Regions from separate parts of the Serratia sp. KH_031 genome, predicted to be linked through region 3. Evidence: predicted binding sites of a transcription regulator. Region 3 holds the regulator's gene; each other region holds the start of a gene.
The links. The regulator LexA, encoded in region 3, represses DNA repair genes until DNA is damaged. The targets are predictions, from matches to a motif close to TNCTGTATGTACATACAGNA.
Positions count from the first base shown of each region.

Region 1: the regulator LexA is predicted to act here: its motif matches at 2,398-2,417, upstream of uvrA (excinuclease ABC subunit UvrA).
Region 2: the regulator LexA is predicted to act here: its motif matches at 2,332-2,351, upstream of AC3ISQ_RS13765 (DNA translocase FtsK 4TM domain-containing protein).
Region 4: the regulator LexA is predicted to act here: its motif matches at 2,842-2,861, upstream of dinB (DNA polymerase IV).

Region 1 is NZ_CM174496.1:453,936-458,676, reverse strand. It holds gene AC3ISQ_RS02055 (transporter substrate-binding domain-containing protein) at 1-1,308, opposite strand, end outside; gene ssb1 (single-stranded DNA-binding protein SSB1) at 1,718-2,260, opposite strand; gene uvrA (excinuclease ABC subunit UvrA) at 2,530-4,741, shown strand, end outside.
Region 2 is NZ_CM174496.1:3,060,975-3,065,715, reverse strand. It holds gene cydD (heme ABC transporter permease/ATP-binding protein CydD) at 1-48, opposite strand, end outside; gene trxB (thioredoxin-disulfide reductase) at 232-1,203, opposite strand; gene lrp (leucine-responsive transcriptional regulator Lrp) at 1,799-2,296, shown strand; gene AC3ISQ_RS13765 (DNA translocase FtsK 4TM domain-containing protein) at 2,417-4,741, shown strand, end outside.
Region 3 is NZ_CM174496.1:4,377,148-4,381,888, forward strand. It holds gene AC3ISQ_RS19740 (tetratricopeptide repeat protein) at 1-24, shown strand, start outside; gene AC3ISQ_RS19745 (sugar O-acetyltransferase) at 45-617, opposite strand; gene zur (zinc uptake transcriptional repressor Zur) at 861-1,373, shown strand; gene dinF (MATE family efflux transporter DinF) at 1,360-2,697, opposite strand; gene lexA (transcriptional repressor LexA) at 2,789-3,397, opposite strand; gene AC3ISQ_RS19765 (diacylglycerol kinase) at 3,521-3,892, opposite strand; gene plsB (glycerol-3-phosphate 1-O-acyltransferase PlsB) at 4,020-4,741, shown strand, end outside.
Region 4 is NZ_CM174496.1:3,874,864-3,879,604, forward strand. It holds gene pepD (beta-Ala-His dipeptidase) at 273-1,733, shown strand; gene dinB (DNA polymerase IV) at 1,768-2,826, opposite strand; gene AC3ISQ_RS17420 (glycerophosphodiester phosphodiesterase family protein) at 3,029-3,925, shown strand; gene nqrM ((Na+)-NQR maturation NqrM) at 3,975-4,202, opposite strand; gene AC3ISQ_RS17430 (FAD:protein FMN transferase) at 4,213-4,741, opposite strand, start outside.

The sequences.
Region 1 (4,741 bases), 910 kb from region 3:
ATCGTCATCGCTGTCACAAAAGACCACATTGATTTCCGGATAGCGCTTGGCAACATCATTGGCAGGCGCAGACTGCTTCAAGAATGCGAGCTTTTTCCCTCTCAGATCGGAAAGTTGAGTGATGCTGTTATTATCATTGGCAGTGAATAATACAAACGCCGCTCTTGCATAAGGATAGCTAAATAGCATCGACTGGTTTCGTTCGATACTCGGCGTCATTGATGCGATCATGTCAGCATTACGACTGTTAACGTTTTGGATGAGCTGATCGACGGTATTGACTGAATGGAAGCTGAATTTCATGCCGGTTTTTAGTCCCACCAGCGATAAAACATCAGCGGCAATTCCACGAATGGCCCCGTCTTGGTCAATAAATGCCATGGGCGCCATACTATTTTTACCGTTCAGCACCACCTTAACCACCGGGTGGAGCATAATCCAACGCTGTTCAGCCGGTGTAAACGTAATCGGCCGCATCGTATTATCGGTCAAACCAGAATGCCAAACTTGTTGAATCTCAATGATTTTATCACGCGGTACCGCCTTAAGTGCCATATTCACCAATGTTTGCAACGGTGAGTCAGAACGGCGCAAAGCAAAACCGACCTCTCGAGGAGGAAATGCAGCTAAGCGCGCCACTTGCAGGTTATTGAAATAGTTACGACCAATAGGATAACTATTACCGAGGAAAACTTGTGAGTCGCCAAATGCAACAGCACTTAATGCTTCTTGATAGTTATCAAATACCCGTGCTTTCGCATTGGGATACACACGTTTTACTTCCGCTAATGAGATATAACCGGCGGCCATCGCGACACTCGTCCCCGCCAAATCAGCTGGCAGAGACTGTAATTCATTGGTTTTTACCGCCAGAACCGGCTGTTCACTGGCATAAGAGAGAGACATCTCATAACGTCCCTCCACCTCCGATGCGGTAACACTGGGGATCAAATCAATGTCGCCATTATCCAAGGCGTGCCACATATCATCACGATGTTCGAATGGAACAAGATTAACCTTGAGCCCTAATTGTGCGGCAACCAGACCAATATAGTCGGCACTTAAACCCTCATAATCATGATTCAGCGTGCGGAGCCCATAGGGAGGCGCATCATCATTTAAAATACCCACATCCAGTGTTTGTTTTTTTTGCAGCCATCGATGCTGCTCCGGCGTGGTGTTCAACGGAGGGAGTGCCGAAGTAGAAGTGCGCATCAGCAACGACCATTCATCCGCCGAGGAGGAAAGAGATGTCAGCGACAAAAATAGCATGATCGTACAAAGGATAACGCGCGAAATATTATTCAAGGAATGGGCTCCTAAATAAAAACAACTATGCCAATAACCTATCACAGACTTAATTTAATCTTGAGACGCAGCGTTGGCATTCTCTTCATACTGAAACACTAAAATCTATAACAATTTCAGCCCACTACCTGATATCAGGATACCGTTTTTGTTAACTAGAACGAACAAAACAGAAGTGAAACGATAACGTAATCCTGCTGTAAAAAATATCAGCCACAGTCTCTTTTTCAAGATATTCCATCAAAGATAGCATACCTCAGAAATAGCTTGTATTTATCATGGTGAAGTATAAAACATCTAGAAAATCACCGGATTATTTCTTATCGCTCGGCTTGAACTCACTAATAAAAAACCCCGAAAGTTCGGGGTCTTTACGCGTTTCTTTTACTAAAGAATTCTAAGATCAACCTTAGAACGGAATATCGTCATCGAAATCCATTGGGGGTTCATTGCTCGTCGCCGGTGCACTGTTCTGTGCTGGAGCAGGGCGAGCTTGCTGCTGGCCACCGCTGAACTGGTTGCCACCTTGTGGTTGCTGAGGTTGTCCCCAACCACCTTGACCACCTGCCGCTTGACCACCACCGGCTGGAGCACCGCCGCCTTGACGACCACCCAACATTTGCATGGTGCCGCCCACGTTAACCACGATTTCGGTGGTGTATTTTTCTACGCCAGCCTGATCGGTCCATTTACGGGTTTGCAGAGCACCTTCGATGTAAACCTGAGAACCTTTACGCAGGTATTCACCCGCCACTTCAGCCAGCTTGCCGAACAACACCACACGGTGCCATTCTGTTTTTTCTTTCTGCTCGCCAGTCGCTTTATCACGCCAGCTTTCAGAGGTCGCCAAGGTAATGTTGGCTACCGCGCCACCATTTGGCATGTAACGAACTTCAGGGTCTTGGCCCAGATTCCCGACAAGAATGACTTTGTTTACGCCTCTGCTGGCCATGAGAACTCTCCTGATGAGTTAATTTTTTACAGTATAAACGAGTAAGTCTATCACGCGGAACACTAAACAACACTCGTGATCATAACTGCGGATTGTATTCCAAAACTACCGTCAGGATCGACAAGATTGCATTTAGATACTGGATATTCATTCAGGTTTTTTTGTGTCATAATTATGCGTTTCGTACTGGCTGTGCCGGTTTTTTGCGCGTTAGGTCACAGAACCACCTGCAAAAGTACGGTGAGAGATCTTCAAGACGGGAAGTGTAAATGGACAATATCGAAGTTCGTGGTGCTCGAACCCATAACCTTAAAAACATCAACCTGATTATCCCGCGCGACAAGCTGATCGTGGTCACTGGCTTATCCGGTTCCGGTAAATCATCATTGGCTTTCGATACGCTGTATGCCGAAGGGCAGCGCCGTTATGTCGAGTCGCTCTCTGCCTATGCACGCCAGTTCCTTTCATTAATGGAGAAGCCAGACGTTGACCATATCGAAGGTCTGTCTCCGGCTATCTCTATCGAACAGAAATCGACCTCGCATAATCCGCGATCCACCGTCGGCACTATTACCGAGATCCACGATTATCTGCGTTTGCTGTTCGCTCGCGTCGGTGAACCACGCTGCCCGGATCACCATGTCCCACTGGCGGCGCAAACCGTCAGCCAAATGGTCGATAACGTGCTCAATCAGCCGGAAGGCAAACGCCTGATGTTGCTGGCTCCGGTTATCAAAGATCGTAAAGGCGAACACACCAAGACGCTGGAAAATCTGGCGGCACAGGGTTACATCCGTGCCCGTATCGACGGCGAAGTGTGCGATCTGTCCGATCCCCCTAAGCTAGAACTACAGAAAAAACACACCATTGAAGTAGTCGTCGATCGCTTTAAAGTGCGTGAAGATCTGGCGCAACGCTTGGCGGAATCATTTGAAACCGCGCTGGAACTGTCCGGCGGCACCGCCGTGGTTGCCGATATGGACGACGAGAAAGCGGAAGAATTGCTGTTCTCCGCCAACTTCGCCTGCCCAATCTGTGGTTACAGCATGCGTGAGTTGGAACCGCGCCTGTTCTCGTTCAACAACCCAGCTGGCGCGTGCCCGACCTGTGATGGTTTGGGTGTACAACAATTCTTCGATCCTGAACGTGTGGTGCAAAATCCAGAGCTGTCACTGGCTGGCGGTGCTATCCGCGGTTGGGATCGTCGTAACTTCTATTACTTCCAAATGCTACGCTCATTGGCGGAGCACTATAAATTCGACGTAGAAGCGCCATTCAATAGCCTAGATACCAACACCCAGAAAGCGGTGCTGAGCGGTTCCGGCAAAGAATCCATCGAATTCAAATACGTTAACGATCGCGGTGACACTACCGTGCGCCGCCACCCATTCGAAGGCGTGCTGCACAACATGGAACGCCGCTATAAAGAAACCGAATCCAGCGCGGTGCGTGAAGAACTAGCCAAGTTCATTAGCAATCGTCCTTGCGCTTCGTGCAGCGGAACGCGTCTGCGTGAAGAGGCGCGTAATGTGTTCGTCGAGGAAACCACGTTACCGGAGATCTCCGAGCTGAGTATCGGCCACGCCATGGCCTTCTTCCAAAATATGAAGTTGAGTGGGCAACGCGCTCAGATCGCCGAAAAAGTGCTGAAAGAAATCGGCGATCGTCTCAAGTTCTTGGTTAACGTCGGCCTGAATTACCTCTCGCTGTCACGTTCGGCAGAAACCCTGTCCGGTGGGGAAGCACAGCGTATCCGTCTGGCAAGCCAGATCGGTGCCGGTCTAGTCGGTGTGATGTACGTGTTGGATGAGCCATCGATTGGTCTACATCAGCGCGATAACGAACGCCTGCTGGAGACGCTGATCCACCTGCGTAATCTCGGCAACACGGTGATTGTGGTCGAGCACGATGAAGATGCTATTCGCGCCGCCGATCACGTGATTGATATCGGCCCCGGTGCGGGTGTGCATGGCGGTCAGATCGTGGCCGAAGGCACAGTCGAAGACATCATGGCGCAGCCGGAATCGCTGACCGGCCAGTTCCTGAGTGGCAAACGTGAAATTGCCATTCCGAAGGAACGTGTCCCTGCCGATCCGACCAAAGTTCTGAAACTGAGCGGTGCACGCGGTAACAACTTAAAAGACGTGACGTTGACGCTACCGGTCGGGTTATTCACCTGTATTACCGGCGTGTCCGGCTCCGGTAAATCGACGTTGATTAACGATACTCTGTTCCCAATCGCTCAACGCCAGCTTAACGGCGCGACGATTGCCGAACCAGCACCGTTCCGTGAAGTCACCGGTTTGGAGCATTTCGACAAAGTTATCGACATCGATCAGAGCCCGATCGGTCGTACTCCACGTTCCAACCCGGCGACCTATACCGGCATCTTTACCCCAGTGCGCGAACTGTTCGCCGGGGTGCCGGAATCACGCAGCCGTGGTTACAACCCAGGACGTTTCAGCTTCAACGTTAAAGGTG
Region 2 (4,741 bases), 1.3 Mb from region 3:
TTGAGTCTTAAGCCAACGGGTTAACTGGTGCTGTCTGGTTTTTTTCATCTGAAGAGTCTGCGTCGCCGAGCGCCTGCATAAACAAGCGAGGTTAACGTACTGTTAAAAAAGTGTTTACTTCAATTGGAAGCGAACAAGTGAATACTAATGTTACCTCTTCGCTCGGCAGACTGAAAATAAATAAGGCGGCATTTCAGCCGCCTTTGTCATCTTTGGTAAAGATGGGAAGGTTTACAGCACTTCGGCGTTGGCAATGCCGTCAAGATAGCGTTCTGCATCCAGCGCCGCCATACAGCCAGTGCCTGCGGAGGTAATAGCTTGGCGATAGATATGGTCCATCACGTCACCCGCAGCGAATACACCTGGGATGTTGGTTTGCGTTGCGTTACCGTGAATGCCTGACTGCACTTTGATGTAGCCGTTTTCCAGCTCGAGTTGGCCGCCAAAGATTGCCGTGTTCGGGCTGTGACCGATAGCGATAAAGGTTCCTGCTACTTCCAACTCTTTGGTTTCTTCTTGGTCTTTGGTGCTGCGCAGTCGCACACCGGTGACACCCATTTGATCGCCCAGCACTTCGTCCAGCGTATGGTCGGTATGCAGCACGATGTTACCGTTTTTCACCTTTTCCATCAGACGATTGATCAGGATTTTTTCTGAACGGAAACTATCACGACGGTGGATCAGGTGAACTTCTGCAGCGATGTTAGACAAATACAGCGCTTCTTCCACGGCGGTGTTACCACCACCGACAACCGCGACTTTCTGGTTGCGGTAGAAGAAACCGTCGCAGGTTGCACAAGCGGAAACGCCTTTGCCTTTAAATGCTTCTTCTGAAGGCAGACCAAGATAACGGGCAGAAGCGCCAGTCGCGATGATCAGTGCATCACAAGTGTATTCGGCGCTGTCACCCGACAGACGGAACGGACGTTGTTGTAAATCCACGCTGTTGATGTGATCGAAAACAATTTCGGTCTCGAATTTTTCTGCGTGCTCACGCATACGATCCATCAATGCTGGGCCGGTCAGGTCATGAGCATCACCTGGCCAGTTTTCCACTTCGGTGGTGGTGGTCAGTTGACCGCCTTGTTCCATACCGGTAATCAACACCGGGTTCAGGTTTGCACGTGCGGCATAAACCGCTGCGGTGTAGCCAGCCGGGCCGGAGCCCAGAATCAATAATTTGCTATGTTTAGCCGAGCCCATGAATAACCTCTATTTCCCACAATGGCGGACAATGGAATCGATTGTAGGGAAATTACCGCAGTAAAAAAAGCACCGTGGGATGTTGTTAACGATTTGTTTGATAGCTATCGCCTATTAATTATTAATTTGATGTCAAATCCAGCAGCACCGCATTAGGCGAGGGAAGGAATATCAACCCGGAAATGCCACACTTTTGTTAGGTTTATGCCGCTATCTGAACGATTTTTTTACCCAGTGCGAGATAATCAAAAATAGGGTGCAAATTTTTCATGGCGGTACGTTGTTCTGATTTTGCTTCTTTTACTTTGACAATCCGCTGCGCATTTGCGAAAACATCATAGGAAGAAGAAATTATCCCCGTACCTACGGCAAATTGAGTGTATTTACACCGTTGTAGAAGTGACGGGCAATAACGTGTGACAAGATGTTAATTTCTTTGTTCTGATTGATTGCACAGGGTAGACAGACAGGCTGGGCAATCGTGCATGATGGTAATGAAAAACAGATGACAGGCATCGGGTCTGCGCTTGGAATGAGCCCTTACACATCGTTGGCTAGGGTGTGGCAAGTGTAGGGAAAAATAAGAGAGATAATAATGGTAGATAACAACAAGAAACGCCCGGGTAAAGATCTCGATCGAATTGACCGTAATATCCTGAACGAGTTGCAAAAGGATGGACGTATTTCGAACGTTGAGCTTTCAAAGCGCGTAGGTTTGTCCCCAACGCCATGTTTAGAACGTGTGCGCCGTCTTGAGCGCCAAGGTTTCATTCATGGTTACACTGCGTTGCTTAACCCGCATTATCTGGATGCTTCTTTGCTGGTTTTCGTGGAAATCACGTTGAATCGCGGTGCACCGGATGTGTTTGAGCAATTTAACTCAGCAGTTCAGAAACTTGAAGAAATTCAGGAGTGTCATCTGGTTTCCGGTGATTTCGACTACCTGTTGAAAACCCGCGTACCGGATATGTCTGCCTACCGTAAGTTATTGGGCGAAACATTGCTGCGTTTGCCGGGCGTTAACGACACCCGTACCTACGTGGTAATGGAAGAAGTGAAACAGAGTAACCGCTTGGTTATCAAAACACGGTAAGGTGCAGGTGCAAAACCGAATTAAATTCGCTACACTCCTGTTTATCCATACAGTTTCAGCGCCGGGGAAGCTTCTCGGCGCTGTTGCTATATCAGCTAACAGGAACCTGGAGAGCCTTTCTTGAGCCAGGAATATACAGAAGATAAAGAAGTTACCTTGAAAAAACTCAGCAGTGGCCGCCGTTTACTGGAAGCCGTGCTGATTGTGGTAGCTATTTTTGCCGTTTACCTCATGGCTGCGTTGATCAGTTTCAACCCGTCTGATCCTAGCTGGTCGCAGACCGCGTGGCATGAGCCTATTCATAATCTGGGTGGTGGTGTTGGAGCTTGGTTGGCCGACACGCTGTTCTTTACCTTCGGGGTACTCGCCTATGCGATACCGCCGATCATGCTGGTTTTGTGCTGGGCAGGTTATCGCCAGCGGGATACCAGCGATTACATCGATTATTTCGCACTTTCACTGCGCCTGATTGGCACCTTAGCCTTGGTGCTCACCTCCTGTGGGTTGGCGGCTCTGAACGTGGATGATCTCTATTACTTCGCTTCCGGTGGAGTGATTGGCAGCCTGCTCAGCAACGCTATGTTGCCGTGGTTCAACGGCATTGGTGCAACGCTGGCATTGCTGTGCGTTTGGGCTGCGGGTCTGACTCTGTTTACCGGTTGGTCATGGTTAGTGATCGCTGAGAAGATCGGCGGTGCGGTGCTTGGCGTGGCAACATTTGCTACCAACCGCTCACGTCGTGAAGAGCGCTATTACGATCATGACGACGATGATGATGTGCTGGTTGATGAACCTCAGCAGTCAAACTCTCAACCGTTAAACAAAGGCGCAGCAACGGTGGCAGCCGCTGCAAGCGTGGCCTCAGCGGCTGCGATAGCGGATGATGATGTGTTGTTCTCCGCGCCTTCGGTGACAGAAACAGCGAAAGAAGTGGCAGAAGACGCCGCCGATCCGTTATTGAATCATCTGCGGGCTAATGACGGCGATGATGATGATGTTCTGCTTGCTACACAAGCGGCTCCAGCGGTTACCGGACCAGCAGATCCAGTCATTGCACCACAACCGACGACTCCGACAGTAGAGAGTACGGCTCCGCCGCTGTATTCGTTTGAGATCCCAGAAGATGTGCCTGTGCAATCCAATACCCATGTGCGCCCGGCCGATCCTTTCCAGGACGATGACGAACCGCGGATGGGCAATTGGAATGAGCCTGCAACGCCGCCAGTTCGCGAGCCATCACCGTTTGATTTCTCTGCTAAGCAGCCGGATGTCAATATTTCCTCTGCGCAGGCAGAGGGTAGTTTTAGCGCGGTCGATGCCATACCGGCGTTTGGTAACGTGAAACCCACTGAAACCGCGGCGGCTGTTGCGGCCAGTGTGGTGGCTGCAAACACCTTTACACCCGCCTTTACTTCGGGCAGTGATTCACAGGTGAAGCAGGGGATTGGCCCTGAGTTGCCGCGTCCGAATCCGGTGCGTATCCCAACCCGGCGTGAATTGGCTTCTTATGGTATTAAATTGCCTTCGCAGCGTCAGGTTGAGCTAGAACAGCGCGATCGTGAAGAAAACGAAACTTTACCGGCGGTATCTGCAAATCCGCAAGATGATGAAGGTATGCAGGAAGCGGCGCTGCGTCAGGCGTTTGCGCAGCAGCAAAGCCAGCGTTATGGCGAAGAATATCAGCAGGACGATGAAGAGGCGTTGCAAGAAGCCGCGCTACGCCAAGCTTTTGCGCAGCAGCAACAAAACCGTTACGCACAACCGCAATCTGCGGCGCAGCCAATGCGTCCAGCAACTGATAAAGGCAATGCTTTTGGCTTCTCACCCATGGATGATTTGGTGAATGATGGCCCGAGTGAACCGATGTTCACTCTGTCGCCGCAGCTCGAAGAACGTATTGAACGTGAAAGTGAGCAGGAAGACGATGTGCCATTTGGTCAGTTTGAGCCAGCGGCTCCGGCTTACCAACAACCTTTGAATCCTGCGTATCAAGCGCAGCAGCAGCCAGTACACCCCGAACAGCCAACTGCACCGCAGCCACCTGTTTCTTATCAACAGCCTAGTTCTTATCAACAGCCTAGTTCTTATCAACAACAACAGGCTTATCAGCCCCCAGCGCAGACGGCTCCGCAGCCAGCTGCGATGGACAGCCTGATCCACCCGTTCCTGATGCGCAATGATATGCCATTGCAAAAACCGACGACGCCATTACCGACGTTAGATTTGCTGACTGAAGCGCCGAAGGAAGTGGAACCGGTTGATATGTTCGCATTGGAACAAAAGGCACGCTTGGTGGAAGCCAGCTTGGCGGATTACCGTGTTAAAGCGGATGTGGTAGATATTCTGCCGGGGCCGGTCATTACCCGCTTCGAACTGGATTTGGCTCCTGGTGTAAAAGCGGCGCGTATTTCCAACCTGTCGCGTGACTTGGCGCGTTCGCTGTCT
Region 3 (4,741 bases):
ATCGAGAGTCATCCTGAGTCTTAAAAACACCGCAAGTTGGCACATTATTCCAGCTTGCGGATCACCTTACACGGCTGTCCTAACGCCAGCACATTGGCGGGAATATCGCTGGTCACCACACTGCCTGCACCGATAGTGGTGTCATCACCAATGGTGACGCCGGGCAAGATCACCACATTGCCGCCAATCCACACGTTACTGCCAATCACCACCGGCTGCGCCGAGGTATAGAATGGGAAATCAGGGTTGCCAGTAAAACGCTCGCTGGCTTTTAACGGATGGCTTGGCGTGTAGATTTGTACATTGGGGCCGATCAGCGTGTTGTCACCGATGGTGATGGTATTGCAGTCGAGAAACACCGCATTGACGTTGATAAAGCAATTTCTACCGATGGTAATATGCTGCCCATAGTCACACCAGAAAGGCGTTTCGATCCAGCTTTCGTCGCCCCAACCAGCGAACAACTCACGCAGCAAACGCGCTTTCTCATCGGTTTGATGTGAATCCAGCGCACCAAGCTGCTTGGTGAGTGCTCTGGCACGGTGATAAAGACCAATTAGCTCTGGATCGCGGCTGTTGTACACTTCACCACGTAATAATTTATCTCTTTCAGTCATTGGGTCGCTCCAAGAAATCGGGACATCTTCGCTGCGCGTTATAGCGCGGGCTCGCAGCATTACCTAACTCAAAATAGGGTAAAGTTGATCTGCTTGTCTTGGGTAAATAGAAGTTGTGATCTCTTCCGCATTTTTATTGGCAACTTACCCTTTTATGCGTCATTGGCCGGGAAAATAGCGTGACTATCGGCGATTGCCACGAAACATGTTAAAATCAGCTTTTTACGCACTGGGAATATTGCCATGACCTCAAGCAATCAGGAAAAGCTGCTCGCTCAGGCAGAAAAAATCTGCCTGCAACGCAACGTGCGACTGACGCCACAACGGCAGGAAGTATTGCGCTTGATGACAGAGCAACCCGGTGCGATCAGCGCTTATGATCTGTTGGATCTGTTACGCGTTGCCGAACCACAAGCTAAGCCGCCAACGGTCTACCGCGCATTGGATTTCTTGCTGGAACAAGGCTTTATTCATCGCGTTGAGTCAGCTAACAGCTACGTGCTTTGCCACCACTTTGAACAACCAATGCATACTTCGGCGCTGTTTATTTGCGATCGCTGCGGCCAAGTGACTGAACGCACTACCGCAGGAGTTGAGGATACCTTGAAAACGCTGGCGCAAGAGTCAGGATTCGTCCTGCGCCACAGCGTTGTTGAAGCTCACGGTTTATGCTCCGTATGTGTGAAGGTCGAGGCCTGTGATAGCAAGCACGACTGTGGCGAGCACGATCACAGCATTGTCATTAAGAAGAAGTAAACCAGGTACCGCACACGTTATGGCGGTGCCAGATCCAACCCAACGCCAAACCACGCAACGCTAAGAAAACCGCCAGTGCTAACCAGAGTGCGTGATTGCCCAATATGGGCAGAACCAACAATGTTAAGCCATATCCCGCCGCAGCAACTGCCATACTGTTGCGCATTTCAGCGCCTTTAGTCGCACCGATAAACATTCCGTCCAACAGATAACACCATACACCCACCAACGGTAAAACTATCTGCCACGGCAGGTAGTGCTCCGCCAAGACGCGTAACTCCGGTAACGAGGTCAGTGCCGCGATAATATGTTGCCCTGCAACGGTATAAACCACAGCAAATCCCAACGCCACTACGCCCGCCTGACGACAGGCAGCGCGCCATACTCGATGTAATTGGCGATCGTCCCGCGCACCATAGGCATGGCCGGAATGTGCTTCTACCGCATAGGCAAAACCATCCAAGGCATAGGCAGTAAATGTCAGCAGATTCATCAGCACTGCATTGACTGCCACAATCTCGCCGCCCAAACGTGCGCCAAGAATGGTTAGCGAAGCGAAACACAGTTGTAGCAGCAGTGAACGCAGCATGATGTCGCGATTCAGCGCCAGCAAACGCCGTAAGTTTCCACGCCACGCATGCCGTAGCATCGCCCATGTAATCCCGCGCATGTTCATCACGCGCCAAGCCAACCATAAGCCCAACAGTAGCGTCGCGTATTCCGAGACCGCCGTTGCCGTCGCAGCACCCTGCACATTCCAGCCCAGCCCCATCACCAGCCAAATATCTAGCACGATATTCAGCAAGTTACCGACAATCAGTAAAATCACTGGGGCTCGCACATACTGCACGCCGAGCAACCAACCCAGCAGCACCATATTGGCTAATGCCGCTGGCGCACTGAGCCAGCGGATTTCTAGGAATAACCTTGCCTGCGCCAAAACATCGGCATCACCACCAACAATATGCAATGCCAGATTAATCAGCGGATGACGCAACAGAACAATGGCGAGCCCCGCCAATACAGCGAGCAACATCGGCTGCATAAAGGCACGAGCCAATGCTTGTGGGTTTTGTGCCCCAAGCGCCTGCGCCGTCAACCCAGTGGTGCTCATACGTAAAAACAGCAACAACATAAACAGGAAGCTGGTCGCCATTGCCCCTATCGCTACGCCACCGAGATAAACCGGGCTATCCAGATGACCAATCACCGCCGTATCCACCAAGCCGAGTAGCGGCACGGTGATATTGGAGAAAATCATCGGTAGTGCTAGCCGCCATAGGGCTTTATCGGTATCGCTGAAGAAGGGGGAAAATAGGCGCATCATCAAAAATGTTCCCGTGGTAATACGATGAGTTCATACAGAAAAGACATCGCCCCAGACAAGGGGCGATTAAAAGCAGGGGTTGTGCAGTTTAGATCCAGTCACCGTTGCGAATCACACCCACCGCCAAACCTTCAATATTGAAGCTTTGCTGGCGAAGATCGACCACGATCGGCTCAAACTCGCTATTCTCTGGCAGTAACTCAACCACATTGCCGTGTTTTTTCAGACGCTTGACCGTCACTTCATCATCAATACGCGCCACAACGACTTGGCCGTTACGCACGTCTTGCGTCTTATGCACCGCCAGCAGATCGCCGTCGAGAATACCGATGTCGCGCATCGACATACCATTCACTCGCAGCAGGAAATCAGCGTTCGGTTTAAACAGTGAAGGATCAACTTTGTAGTGCCCTTCAATATGTTGTTGTGCCAGCAGCGGTTCACCCGCCGCGACACGCCCAACCAATGGCAGCCCTTCTTCCTCTTCCATCAACAGACGAATGCCGCGTGAAGCGCCAGAGACAATCTCAATCACCCCTTTACGCGCCAAGGCTTTCAGGTGTTCTTCCGCCGCATTGGGTGAGCGGAACCCCAGACGCATTGCGATCTCGGCACGCGTTGGTGGCATACCCGTCTGTGAAATATGATCGCGAATCAGGTCATAGACCTCTTGCTGTCTGGTAGTTAGTGCTTTCATTCCGCCCCCTGTTTGTTTATACAGTCTTGCTGTGAGTATATACAGGTAGATAAGGATTGGGAACCTAAGAATGAATTAAAATCAGTGATTAGCGAGATGTCTCGCAACATTGTTCTATCTGGCTCAAAACAAGTGCTGCCACAGAACAGAAACCCAAACGAACAAAGCGAGAATAATCGCCAGCGAAACCGCCGCCGACCCCATGTCTTTTGCTCGGCCAGAAAGCTCGTGATACTCAGTCCCCACGCGATCAACTAACGCTTCGATCGCACTATTGAGTATCTCGACAATCATGATCAACACCACCGAACCAATCAGTAAAATGCGCTCTATCACGCCGATATCTAGCCAAATCGCGATGATGATCGCCATCACGGTCATCACCAACTCTTGGCGAAACGCAGCCTCATTCTTCCACGCTGCGATGAGCCCTTGATAAGAGTAACCCGCCGCTTTGATAATCCGAGTCAGGCCAGTTGCTTGCTGCTTTGCCATCTTAAATATTCTCTTTTCTTGAGATGAGCCATAATTTTAACGGTTCTTGCTTTTTTAACACCACAGATCTGCACATCAGTTTCTGGTATGCTTGCGGCGCATTGCTAACAAGAGGCTACATGTCGTTATGTCAGGTTGGCGTAAAATATACTATAAGTTATTGAACTTACCGCTAAAACTGTTGGTAAGAAGCAAAGTTATTCCTTCAGACCCGATCGCGGAACTGGAGCTCGATCCTTCACGCCCGATTTTGTATGTTTTGCCATACAATTCCAAGGCGGACTTACTGACCATGCGTGCCCAGTGTTTGGCGCAGGATCTCCCCGATCCGTTAAACCCGCTGGAGATCGACGGTACCGTGCTGCCAAGCTACGTGTTTATTCACGATGGCCCACGCGTGTTCCGTTACTACACGCCGAAAGAAGAGTCGGTAAAACTATTCCATGATTATCTGGATCTGCACCGGAATAATCCGGAGCTGGATATTCAGATGTTGCCGGTTTCGGTGATGTTTGGCCGCTCTCCGGGTCGTGAAGGTCAAGGTACACCTCATTTACGTCTGCTGAACGGGGTACAGAAATTCTTCGCCGTATTGTGGCTGGGACGCGACAGTTTTGTTCGTTTCTCGAGTACCGTTTCCCTGCGCCGTATGGCGACTGAACACGGCACCGATAAAATCATCGCACAGAAATTGGCGCGCGTGGCGCGGATGCACTTCTCGCGTCAGCGTCTGGCCGCCGTTGGCCCAAGCCTGCCAGCACGTCAGGAGCTGTTCAATAAGCTGTTGGCTTCCAAAGCGATCGAAAAAGCGGTGGAAGACGAAGCGCGTAGCAAAAAGATTTCTCATGA
Region 4 (4,741 bases), 500 kb from region 3:
ATTATAGAGATTGACTACTACGAATACCAGTGGCTGTGATCAATTCATTCAGATTTTATCTGCTAGGCGCGCTGACGACGGCTGTTGAAAAAGTAAACTGAAGCCTAGTCACCCCGGCTATTCACCCGATAAAGGTTGGTAATACTGCACGCGCACACCCTGAGATAAAGTGGTATTCTCTGAAAATCGTGCCAAATAGCACCGATTCAACTCAACCCTAACCGCACAGCCTTCTCGCCATGCCGGGGATGCTGTTTATAGGAGTCTTAATAGTGTCTGAATTGTCTCAACTTTCACCACAGCCGCTGTGGGATATTTTTGCCAAAATCTGCTCGATTCCACACCCTTCTTATCATGAAGAAGCGCTGGCGGAGCACATCATGGCGTGGGCTAAAGAGAAAAACTTGCACGCCGAACGCGATCAGGTTGGCAATATCTTACTGCGCAAACCGGCAACCCAAGGGATGGAGAACCGCAAGCCGGTCGCTCTGCAAGCCCATTTGGATATGGTGCCGCAAAAGAACAACGACACGGTGCACGATTTCGCCAAAGACCCAATCCAACCGTACATTGATGGTGAGTGGATCAAAGCCCGTGGTACCACGCTGGGTGCCGATAACGGCATCGGTATGGCATCTGCATTGGCCGTGTTGGCGGACGATAGCGTAGAGCACGGTCCGCTGGAAGTATTACTGACCATGACCGAAGAAGCTGGCATGGATGGTGCCTTCGGCCTGCAACCGAACTGGCTGCAAGCGGATATTCTGATCAACACCGATTCAGAAGAAGAAGGCGAAATCTATATGGGTTGCGCCGGTGGTATTGATTTCATCACTACCCTGCCATTGCAGCGCGAAGCAGTTCCTGCCGGTTACCAAACACTGAAGCTGACCATCAAAGGGTTGAAAGGTGGTCACTCCGGTGCTGATATTCACCACGGTCTGGGTAACGCCAACAAGCTGCTGGCGCGTTTCCTGTTTGGTCATGCCGAAGAGCTCAGCCTTCGCCTGCTGGAGTTAAACGGCGGTACGCTGCGTAACGCCATTCCACGTGAAGCCTTCGCCACCGTGGCGGTACCTGCCGCTAAGGTTGATGCACTGAAAGCGCTATGCACAAGATATCTCGGTATTTTGCAAAACGAGCTGGCGGCCAAAGAGAAAAACATCACCGTATTGCTGGAAGAAACTACCAGCAGTGCTCAGGCAATGACAGCCACTAGCCAACATGCTTTCATCGCGCTGCTCAACAGTACACCAAACGGCGTTATTCGCATGAGTGACGCGGTAAAAGGCGTGGTTGAAACTTCATTGAACGTCGGTGTTGTCACAACCACCGAAGGCGAAGCACAAATCATCAGCCTGATCCGTTCATTGATCGACAGCGGTAAGAATTACGTGGTGGGTACGCTGACCGCATTGGGTCAACTGGCTAAAGCGAATGTCGAAGCCAAAGGCAGTTACCCAGGCTGGCAGCCAGACGCCAATTCACCAGTGATGCATTTAGTTCGTGAGATCTATCAAGATCTGTTCAATAAAACGCCGAACATCATGGTGATCCACGCGGGTCTGGAATGTGGTTTGTTCAAAAAACCGTATCCGAACATGGATATGGTATCGATTGGGCCAACCATCACCGGGCCACACTCACCGGATGAACAGGTTCATATCGCAAGCGTTGGGCAATATTGGACGTTGCTGACCGCCTTGCTGAAAGCGATTCCTGAACGCGCTTAATGCATCGAATCGGGGATCTCAATGGTCCCCGTTTTTACCAAGGCAATAGCAACTGCCGCTCTATTTGCGGATCGAGCAAAGTGACATGCAACCCCACCAACCGTACCCCGCGCCCTTCCCGCCGCTCTTGCCACGCCTGTTTAGCGACCTTCAATAAATCGTCTTTATTCAGTACTGGCCAAACGTGTTCTTGTGTCGTCTGTTGGAAATCCTGAAATTTCAGTTTCACGCCCTGACGAGCGATATGCAGATCCGGTTTGACCTTACGTAAACGCACTTCCAATTCTGGATACAGTTTTTCTACAATCAGCGTTTCGCATTCCTCCCAACTGTGGATATCCTGCGCCAAGGTACGCTCGACACCGACCGATTTACGCAGCCGCTCCGACGACACCCCTCGCTCATCAATCCCCTGACAACGTTCCCAAAGCACACGACCAAACTTGCCAAAGCGTTTCAATAGCATCGCCAGATCGCAAGTTTGAACATCCGCACAGGTATATAATCCCATCTCTTCCAGTCGTTTGGCGGTTACTTTGCCAACCCCGGGGATTTTACCCAGCGGTAATTGCTGTAAGAATTCAGGGACCAGCGCTGGCGTTATCACATATTGCCCATTGGGCTTATTGATATCGGAGGCAATTTTGGCAAGGAATTTTATCGGAGCTACTCCCGCCGAGGCGGTAAGTTGTAACTCGTTAAAGATAGTCTGGCGAATTTCCTGAGCAATTAATGTTGCCGAGCCGTTACACAGCGAGCTTTCGCTCACATCCAAGTAGGCTTCATCCAAGGAAAGTGGTTCGATTAAAGCAGTGTAGCGAGCAAAAATCTGACGAATATGTTGCGAGGCCTCTTTATAGGCATCCATTCGTCCCGGCAATAACTTCAACTGCGGACAAAGTTTTAACGCCATCGCCGTCGACATCGCACTGTGCACACCATAGCGACGAGCCGGATAATTAGCGGTGCTGATCACCCCACGTCGCTCGGCACTACCGCCAATCGCCAATGGAATATCGCGCAGACTGGGATTGTCACGCATTTCCACCGCTGCGAAGAAGCAGTCCATATCGACATGAATGATTTTACGCATCGTCCCCTCCAATATTACTGTATAAGTATACAGTTGAATATTGAGAATTCAAGTTCTCCTATAGGCCTAACAAATGCGAATAATTCTCACTTATTGACAGCAATAATCGAGTTGTTAGAAAAGCTTAATTTTTCAATAGTATGATGTCAGAAAATCCTGACTACACACGACCAATAATCTTACGCACAAGAAGGTGCTCGCTATGCATAAACTGTCCAACTATCTGTTCGCTTGCGTCCTGACGTTACTCTCCGCCGCCGCTAACGCAGCAACCATGCATGCTCCAGCCATTATTGCCCACCGGGGTGGCACCGCAGATGCCCCGGAAAATACCATCGTCGCCATACAGACCGCATTGAAAAATCGTGCGGATGCCATCTGGATAACTCTACAACAGTCCAAAGATGGCGTGATCGTGTTATATCGTCCATCCGATCTAAAGGCGCTGACCGATAAAACGGGCCCAGTTTCCGCTTATACCGCGGCTGAACTCGCTAAAGTGGATGCCGGCTATTCGTTTGGCAAAGAAGAAAATTATCCTTTCCGCGGTAAAGAGATAGGTATTCCCACGCTGGAACAGGTACTAAAAACCTTCCCGAAAGTGACTTTCTATCTGGATATTAAATCCCCAGATGCCGATCCCACTGAGTTTGGGAAAATATTACTGACGACTCTGAAACAAACCGACAGTTTGCAACGCACCCGTGTTTATTCTACGGATACCCAATATCTGACCGCGCTACCGAAAGAAATCCAGCGTTTTGAAAGCCGTGATGAAACGCGCACTCTGCTGGCTAATATCACCATGGCGCATCAGTGTGATATCAAACCGGATGCTAACAAGCCACGCTGGTATGGCCTGGAATTAAAGCGTGAAGTGGAAGTGGTAGAGAAATACACCTTGGGTGAAGGACGTTCTAAGGCATTTCTGACTTGGGATAAAGAATCGTTCGACTGTTTCCGTTCTAAAGGCCCCGCGCACATCATTCTGTTCGGTATTAATACACCACAGGATTACCAGCAAGCACTGGCTTTAGGTGCTGATGGCGTGATGGTTAACTCGCCAAAAGATGCGCAACAATTCCGTAGTCTGAAGTAATTCTTAAGAAAACAACCCGGTGGAAATGAACCCCCGGGTTATCATCACATCAAATAATGCGGTGCTTTTCCAATTGCTGCTGACGCTGCGCTTCTTTCGCCATGCGTTTTTTACGAGCGTCGCAAGGTTCAGGGCAGTCGCAAACTTTATCCATCCCCAATGCGGTAATGCCGCCGCAGCTTCCCTGTAAGGTTTTGCGTTTAAACACGTAGCCCAGAGACATCCCGCCAACAATCAGCAAAAACAGAACGAAACTCGCTATAAATACCGTTAGCATAATCGCCTCACTAACCCTTTTTATTCAGATAAGGTTTGAACGCTTCTGAATAACGCTCCTCAAACCCCTGATCGGTTTTCACGATCATAAACACCGGGATGCCCAACAGGTTAGCCAATGCCATACCGCGCTCTGGCCCCATCACATTGAAACCGGTCGATAAGCCATCTGCGGCCATACATTCTGGGCTAAGTACCGTAACAGACACCAAACGATGATGGATAGGTTTGCCAGTAATCGGGTCGATAGTATGAGAATAGCGCACCCCATCCTGTTCGAAATAATTCCGATAGTCACCGGAGGTGGCAATCGACATATCCCCCGGCTGGATCACCAATTGTGCCTGCTGTTCCGCCCCTGCCGTTGGGCGTTCGATAGCAATACGCCAAGGTTGTTGCTCACCGTTACTCCCTTTGGTTCGCACCTCGCCGCCAACATCAACCATATAATTTTCAACGTGTTGCGATTGCAAGTAATGCGCTACCACATCCACGCCATAACCCTTGGCGATGGAGGAAAGATCGACATACAGTTCAGGA